Regions from separate parts of the Streptosporangium vulgare genome, predicted to be linked through region 2. Evidence: riboswitches for the same ligand, from Rfam matches in the RefSeq annotation. Region 2 holds a riboswitch; the other holds the start of a gene.

Region 1 (4,177 bases), on a different contig from region 2:
ACACTCCATGAGCGCGGTCGCCACAAGTTTGACCCAAGTCATCGAGATCGGCCAGGGCAGATCGGGCGAAGGTTCGCGGATGGGGCTGACCAGCCGGATTTTCCCGGGCCCTGCTGCGCGGGGCACGCCGGTGGACACCGGGAAAACCCCGCCGACGCACCTCGAAACGCTCGCCGACCTTGGACCGGAGCGGCGAGACGGCCCGCCTCCACGAGGGCCGGCACGCATCCGCCAGATCGGCCCGCCGCAGCACTGGGGCATCGAGATCTGATCCGCCATGACGACCGACCTACGGTGGAGCCGACCGAGGGGCAGGGGCGGGTTCTCCTGGTGGGGCCTCCCCGCTCTCGACCCGATGCCTGGCTCGGGGAGCGAACGATGACCGTGCGGCAGACTCTCGTGGCAGCGGCCATACGGAGAGCCTTGACCGCAGCTGGAGTCCTTCACGAACAGGCGGCGTCCTCAGTTTGATCGACTTTCCGGGCCGTACGCCGACGCCGAGGGAATCGCCGGCGGGATTCGTTACCGTCTGCGTACCGGCGCACGTCCGGCGCCGTAGCGGCGAACCGCCGCCGCAGGTGATCGGATGCGCGCCTGTGTCCCTTTCGGTGAGCAGCTGTCAACCTCTGACGGCACTTTTCATTGGCCATATGGAATCCGATGATCTCCAGTACGCGAAAAGTTGATAAATGAAGCTGATTTAAGCCGATCAACGGTCCCGCGCCGCAGCAGACGTACACCGCTGCCCCGACGGCGCGCATGGACGATGTGCCGACCTTCGGTCGGTGACCACGGCGCAAACCCTCTGCTCGCTCCGCGAATTCGGTGGTGACGGAACCCTTCTTCCCGCTACTGAAAAGGATCTTTAGATAGGGGCGCGACACGTGTGATGGCCCCTCTGTTTTCACACATGTGTTCGAAAGGATCGAGTGAATCCATCACGAACAGCCTCCGGCTCACCCAGCCGGACGCGCCGTCGCGCTGCCCTGATCGCGGCCCTGACCATGCCGCTCTCGTTGATGAGCGCGCCCGCGATCGCCCAGGACCCCACGCCGCCACCCCCTACGATTCCCGCTCCCACGACCCCGCCGAGCGCCCCCGCCACGCCCACCGGCAAAGCGCTGGCGCAGGCCAAGAAGGACAACCGGCGCATCGAGATCGAGTCACTGCGCTCGGAACGCGCCACCTACTACGCCAACCCCGACGGCAAGATCTTGCGGATGGAGCAGTACCTGGAGCCCGTCCGGGTCAAGAACGCAGGCGGCGACGGCTTCACCCCGGTCGACACCACCCTCGTCGAGGCAGACGGAATCATCAAGCCCAAAGCGGCCGAAGGCGGCCTGACGCTGTCCGCCGGCGGCAACACCGAAGCGATCAAGAGCAAGACCGGTGACATCGCCGCCCAGATCGACGCTCCGCGCACCCTGCCCAAGCCCACGCTCAACGGCAGCACCGCTACCTACCCCGGCTTCACCCTGCGGACCTACACGCACCTCATGCCGTCCAGCGAGGACCGCATGCGCAAGGCGATCGACGGCGCCTGGGGGAGTGCCGCGGATCCCGGGATGTGCCCTGAGAGGGGCGTCCGGTAGAGAAATCGCAGGTCAGCGCCTCGTGGCACTAGTACATCGAGATGTGCGGATGGTCGAAGTGGTTGGCCGTGATGCCGCCGCGGTTGGACATGAAGCGCCAGCCGGAGCCGTGGTTGATGCGCTGGCGCCAGATCACGTACTTCACGCCGAGCCTGGCCTTGTTCTTGATGGCCCAGGCGGCGATCTCGTCGCCCAGCGCGATGTTGGCGGCCGAGGGCATCGTGCCGCCGGTGCTCATCATGAAGTCGCAGGCGCGGCCCAGGGGGTGCTCGCCGCCGTCGTTGGCGGACCGGTAGCAGCCGACGGAGTACGGCAGGCTGAAGCGCCGCATGACGGCGTCGCGCATGATCCGGGTGCGGTCGGTGATGTTGTCGGCACCGGTGGGCAGCTGCGGGGCCCAGCTGCCGTCGGAGCGGCGGCCGGAACCGGTGGGGGCGAGCCGGTCGAGCTTGTCCTTGACGTCCCGGATCACGTCCTCGGCCTTCTCGCGCTGCTCCTCCACCTCCTTGGCCTCGTCGCGGATCTCGTCGGTGAGCCTGGACGCCGTCTCCGAGGCCTTCTTCCTGCGTTCGAGGCTTCCGGCGAAGCCCTCCAGGTAGGCGCTCTGCTGGGCGGTGAGCTGCTCCATCACCGCGGCGGCGCCCATGTCGCCGGAGAACATCAGCGCGGGCAGCCCTCCGCTGCTGCTGGTCTGGTAGCGGAGCTGGACGATGGAGTCGACCTGCCTCTTGGCCTCGACGTAGGTCTCCTCGGCCTTGTCCAGGTTCTGCTTGGCGACGGCCTCGGCCTTCTGCGCCTTCCTGAGAGACTCGCGTTTGGCCGCGTAGGTCTCGATCAGCCCGTCGAGTTTCTTGCCGAGTTTGGCCAGGTCGGCGCGGAGCTTGGCCTCGGTCGGCTTGGGTTCCGCGATTCCCGCGGTGGGGGCACCGATGGTGAACGCCGCGATCGAGCTCAGACAGAGGACCAGAGCGGCATGCCGACGGAACGTGGGGGACGGGGCCGCCACGAACTCTCCTCTCCTTACGCCTACCGGGTTAGCTGACGGGTTCGGGCTGGAGGAAGCCCTTCCACCGAAGTGGTTTCACCCCAGGTGCGGTGGTTCCCCGGCTCCCGGGCAAGGTGCCCGGGATTAGGCAAATCAGCGTTTAAAGCTGATGTGGGAAGGATAGTAGTGGTAAACAGCAGGTCATGCGACCTCAAGCCGAGACCGAGCGGTAATCAGTTCGTGACAACGGAGCGCAGAAGGTGTGCTGTCCCCTCGGGTGACACGTCGTTCACGAAGGCGCCCATGGCCGACTCCGACCCCGCGAGGTATTTCAGCTTGTCCGGCGCGCGGCGGATGCTGAACAGCTCCATGTGCGCGTACGACAGGTCGCGGCCGGTGGAGACCGGCGCCTGGTGCCAGGCCGCGATGTACGGCATGGGCACGCCGAACAGCCCGTCGAGGCGGCGGAGCACGTCGGTGTAGAGGGGGCCGAACGCCGCGCGCTCCTCGGCCTCCAGCGCGACCAGGTCGGGGACCTGGCGGTGCGGGTAGAGGTGCACCTCCACGGGCCAGCGCGCCGCGGCCGGGACGAACGCCGTCCAGTGCTCGTTCGAGCCCACCACCCGGACCCCGGCCTCCCGCTCCGCGGCCAGGACGTCGGCGAACAGGTTGCCGCCGGTCCGCTCCCGGTGGCGCCCGGCCGCCCCGAGGGTGAGCCTGGTGCGCGGGGTCACGTAGGGGTACGCGTAGATCTGGCCGTGCGGGTGGGCCAGGGTGATGCCGATCTCCGCCCCCCGGTTCTCGAAACAGAACACCTGCTCCACGCCGGGCGTCGCCGACAGCTCCGCCGTACGGTCGACCCAGGCCTCCATGACCAGCTCGACCTGCTCGGGGGAGAGCCGCGAGAACGAGGAGTCGTGCTCGGAGGTGAAGCAGACCACCTCGCACCTGCCGATCCCCGGACGGACCTCGCTCAGCCCGCCGATCTCCCGGTGTTCGCCCGGCTGGGCGGAGAACGACGGGAACCGGTTCTCGAAGACCACCACGTCGTAGTCGGAGGAGGGCACCTCGGTGAGGTTGCCGGGAGTGGAGGGGCAGAGCGGGCACTCGCTGGCCGGGGGCAGGAAGGTGCGGCCCTGGCGGTGCCCGGCCACCGCGATCCACTCCTCGGTGAGCGGGTCGTAGCGCAGCTCGGAGGCCGCGGGGCGGGGCGGCAGGTCACGCTGGTCGACCGCCCCGCGGTCGGCGTCGTCGCGCCGGTCGAAGTAGATGAGCTCCCGGCCGTCGGCCAGGTGGGTGATCGTGCGTTTCATCGGCCGGCGATCTCGCTCTCTCGCTGGGGTTCCGTGATGATCAGCTCGCCCACCGAGGCGGCGAGCTCCTCGCGGGCCTCCTCGGTCAGGCCGGAGTCGGTGACCACGATGTGGGCCTCGGCCAGCTGGGCGATCGTGCTGATGCCGACCGTGCCCCACTTGGTGTGGTCGGCGAGCACCACCAGGCGGTGCGCGGAGGCGACCAGCTCGCGGTTGGTCTCGGCCTCCAGCAGGTTGGGGGTGGTGAACCCGGCGCGGGCGCTCATCCCGTGCACGCCGAGGAAGAG
Region 2 (4,177 bases):
TCATATTTCCGCGTTTTTCACGGTGCGCCGTCAAGGTAGCGGGGGCGTGGTCGCCGGAGGGCGTCGGGAAGAGATCAATTTTTTCCGAGAAATGCGGGCGGTCCGGATCCCGAGAGGGTGGCTTCGAGGTGACCGGCGGAGCGGTGGTTCCGGCGAAACCTTGTTCTGCCAGGACCTCGGTCACCGCAGCCAGGGGGTGCTTGCCGGCTCGTGCCTGCGCTCGATCATGACATAGCCGCAAAGGCACTGACATATCATGAGTACTTCACGTAGCGCCTGCTATGTCAATACTGGACGCACGCTATGAAGAGTGGAACTTGACGACCTTTGAACAAGGCGTTTACCGTTCCTGGCGGACGGTATTCATTTCCGGCGTCTCGCACCCGGTTTCCAGAGTGGGGGGAGTGACTCTTGATGGCATATCCAGAAGTGGATTCACGCCATGGCGACAGCCCCCTGGGCATGAGCGATATCGGTCTCAGCGACGACGACCTCGTGCTGCTGGCTGAGCTCGCCAAGGGTGTCACGGTCGATCGGGTGGGGCGTCGCCTCGACATCAGCGGCCGGACGGTCAGACGCAGGCTCAGAGGCATCTGCGACCGCATCGGCGTCGCCACGGCGATCGAGGCCGTGGCCTGGGCAGCCCGTCGCCGCCTGATCTGACACACCGCCGCGTGTCCGGCAGGTCGGGCCGGACACGCGTGCGGGCCGGACATGTGTGCGGCCCGGACACGGGTGGACGCCGATCCGATCCGGCGGACGCCCCGGCTCTGCCGTGCGCGTCCCCGATGCGACCGTGCGCGTCCCCGGTTCCGCCGTACGCGGATCCGATCGGCGATGCCGGTTCAGATGCCGTTCAGATGCCGTTTCGGACGCCGGGTTCAGGCGGCGGTTCGGGCGCCGGTTCAGGCGGCGATGCGGACGCCTCCGACGAAGGGCCGGTTGTCGATCGTGGTGATGTGGACGACGTCACCCGTCTGGGGAGCGTGGACCATCAGGCCCGCACCGATGTAGATCCCGACGTGGTGCAGGTCGCTGTAGAAGAAGACCAGGTCGCCGGGGCGCAGCTCGTTCCTGGAGACGTGGGTGCCCGCGGTCCACTGGTCGCCGGTGTAGTGCGGCAGGCTGATGCCGACCTTCTGGTAGGCCCACATGACCAGGCCGGAGCAGTCGAAGGAGTTGGGGCCCTCGGCGCCCCAGACGTACGGCTTCAGCTGCTGGGTGAGCGCCCAGCGGGTGGCCTCCGCGGCCTTGCCGCTGCCCACGATGGGCACGTTCGTCTTCACCCGGGCGCCCCTGTTGCTGACGGCCCTGGTGCGCACCTCGCTGAACAGGTCGCTCTCGACCCGGTCGACCAGCCGCTCGATCTTGGTCCGGTTGCCGTCGATCTCCGCCAGGATCTTCTTGACCTCCGCGGTCCTGGCCTTGGCGCTGGCCTGGGCCCGCTCGGCGGCCTCGATCGCCCGGCTCACCTGGGCGACCTCCTCGCTCTGCTGCTGCTGGAGCGCGTAGTTGGTGGTCGCCTGGTCGAGGAAGGTGTCGGGATCGGTGGCCTGCGTGAAGGCGAGCCCGGAGTTCAGGCCGCCCGACATGTAGGTGCTCTGGGCCAGGAGGGTGGCCTTGGTGCGACGGGACGCCAGCTCGGACTCGCTCGACGCGAGAGTCTTCTTGGCGCTCTCCGCGGCCCGCTGGGCCTGCTTGAGCTTGACCCGCTCGCCGTTGTAGCGCTCCGCGAGGACGCCGATCTCCTGCTGCAGCTTCTCCGCCTGTTTGGCCAGCTGCTGGAGGCTGGGCTCGGGGTCCGCGGTGGCCGCCACCAGCGGGGTGCCGAGGGTCAGGGTGGCGAATGCCAGGCCGACGACCGCCATGCGACGGCGCAGCCCTCGTGGCGCGCGTTCGCGGCCGCGGGCGTCGTGACCCGCGTGCTCTCCTCCGTGGTCGCGCGTGCGCTTCACCAACAGGCTCCTCTCCTCGGCCGCCTACCGGGTTAGCTGACGGGTTCGGGCCGGAGGCAGCCCTACCGGGTGCGCCGGTGGCACTCGGATTCACCCCGGAGGACGTGGTGGGTCCCCGGTTCCCCACGTGCGAGGATTCGGCGGGTCAGGCTTTTTACGTCTCTGACATCGAGCACGGAGATTAGTGCACCTATGGTTCCTGCTCAACCAGAACTGCGAATTCAGTAGAGGTTTCGCAACCGAGGTGTCACGAAAAGATCACACCTCAATATGATCAACATGGCCGTTACGCTGCCTTTGCCTCCTGTGCGACGCGTGTGACGAAGGTCTTCCCAGCTCCGGGACCGTGCCAAAGGTGAGCTACGGCACACTGGAGGCGTCGTGTACCGAGCGTGGTAAAGCGACTGCCAAGGGTCATGTGCGGCCCGCGAGCTGGGAGTTAAGGGTGAGCCGTAATTGAAGACCCGTGAGGACGTACGCTGAACGGTCATGGAGCAGCTTGCTGAGCATTCTCCCGTGCCGGTTGTTCACGCCCCCGGCGACGGGGAGCGGCGCGCCGAATCCGCGGGGGCGGAGCAGGGTTCGCCCGTGCCGGGGACGGGTTCCGAGGTCACGGTCCGCCGCGCCCGCACCCAGGACGTCCGGGCCATCAGGCGGCTCGTCGACACCTACGGCGGTGTCGGCCGGCGCCTGCTGGAGAAGGCCACCGTCACCCTGTACGAGGACGTCCAGGAGTTCTGGGTCGCCACCGACGCGGAGGGGGAGGTGATCGGCTGCGGAGCGCTCCACGTCCTCTGGGAGGATCTGGCCGAGATCCGCACCGTCGCCGTCGATCCGACCCGCAGGGGAATGGGAATCGGCCACCGGATCGTCTCCGCGCTCATTCGCACGGCCGCCGACCTGGGCCTGCGCCGGGTCTTCTGCCTGACCTTCGAGGTCGACTTCTTCGCGCGGCACGGATTTCGGGAGATCCAGGGCACACCCGTCGCCCCGGAGGTCTACGCCGAGCTTCTCGCCTCCTACGACGAGGGTGTGGCGGAGTTCCTCGATCTGGAACACGTCAAGCCCAACACCTTGGGAAACACCCGGATGCTGCTGCATCTGACACGCGAGCCCGACTCTGATGACTTTAGAGCTGACTGATCGGAAAGGTGACTGTTGATACCTATGTCGATACCTTGTGCAGCAGCATGCATGTGCGTCTGACATTTGCCACATGCGCAGTCTAAGTGAGGTGACGCGGTGAGCACCGGACAGCCGCCGTATCCACAGGATGATCCCGACCGCGATCGCACACCGTCGGGACAGCCGGATTACGGACAGCACAACGCGGGTCGAGGCCCTGGCGGACTCGACCCCGACGTGACAGTCGTGGGGTACAGGTCGGAGGCCTCACAGCCGAACACCGGCCCAGGGCAGAGCCAGCCCGGATACGGGCAGCAGGGCTACGGCCAGCAGCCCGAATACGGCCAGCAGGGCGGGTACGGCCAGCAGCCCGGCTACGGCCAGCAGGGCGGGACCGGCGCGTACGGTCAGCAGCCCGGCTACGGCCAGCAGCCCGACTACGGGCAGCAGCAGCCCCAGCCCGGTTACGGCCAGCAGCAGGGGTACGGCCAGCAGGGCGGGACCGGCGCGTACGGTCAGCAGCCCGGCTACGGTCAGCAGTCCTCCCACGAGCAGCAGGGCTACGGCCAGCAGGGTGGGTACGGTCAGCAGCCGGGTTATGGCCAGCAGCAGCCCGGCTACGGCCAGCAGCCCGACTACGGGCAGCAGCAGCCCCAGCCCGGTTACGGCCAGCAGCCCGACTACGGGCAGCAGCAGTACGGGCAGCAGGGCTACGGTCAGCAGCCCGACTACGGGCAGCAGGGCTACGGCCAGCAGCAGCCCGCGTACGGCCAGCAGGGTTACGGCCAGCCGTACGGCGGCCCCCCCGGGGCCCCCGCCCCGCTCGCCGAGTGGTGGCAGCGCCTGGTGGCGAGGATCATCGACGGGGTCATCCTGGTGATCCCGATGTTGATCATCACCGCGGTGCTGACCGCCGTCATCGTGACGCAGGCGAGCTTCAACACGGAGACGGGCGCCTTCACGGAGCCGGGTGGCGTATTCCTCGCCAGCCTGCTCACCGCCCTGATCACCGGGGCGATCTACGTGGCCTACGAGTTCTTCATGCTCACCCGGGGCGGCCAGACGGTCGGCAAGATGGTCATGGGCATCAAGGTCGT

The links. Region 2 has a riboswitch for cyclic di-AMP ahead of ACFFRH_RS33895 (C40 family peptidase). Riboswitches for the same ligand answer to the same signal wherever they lie in the genome.
Region 1: it holds a riboswitch for cyclic di-AMP, as region 2 does, so the genes downstream of both, ACFFRH_RS32920 (coiled-coil domain-containing protein) here and ACFFRH_RS33895 (C40 family peptidase) in region 2, are expected to answer to the same signal.

The regions. Positions count from the first base shown of each region.
Region 1 is NZ_JBHMBS010000022.1:20,828-25,004, reverse strand. Features, by position in the region: gene ACFFRH_RS32930 (hypothetical protein) at 8-271, shown strand; gene ACFFRH_RS32925 (hypothetical protein) at 1,020-1,592, shown strand; gene ACFFRH_RS32920 (coiled-coil domain-containing protein) at 1,621-2,598, opposite strand; cyclic di-AMP (ydaO/yuaA leader) riboswitch at 2,602-2,738, opposite strand; gene galT (galactose-1-phosphate uridylyltransferase) at 2,811-3,890, opposite strand; gene ACFFRH_RS32910 (DeoR/GlpR family DNA-binding transcription regulator) at 3,887-4,177, opposite strand, start outside.
Region 2 is NZ_JBHMBS010000023.1:85,704-89,880, reverse strand. Features, by position in the region: gene ACFFRH_RS33900 (helix-turn-helix domain-containing protein) at 463-663, shown strand; gene ACFFRH_RS33895 (C40 family peptidase) at 906-1,955, opposite strand; cyclic di-AMP (ydaO/yuaA leader) riboswitch at 1,961-2,108, opposite strand; gene ACFFRH_RS33890 (amino-acid N-acetyltransferase) at 2,544-3,098, shown strand; gene ACFFRH_RS33885 (RDD family protein) at 3,327-4,177, shown strand, end outside.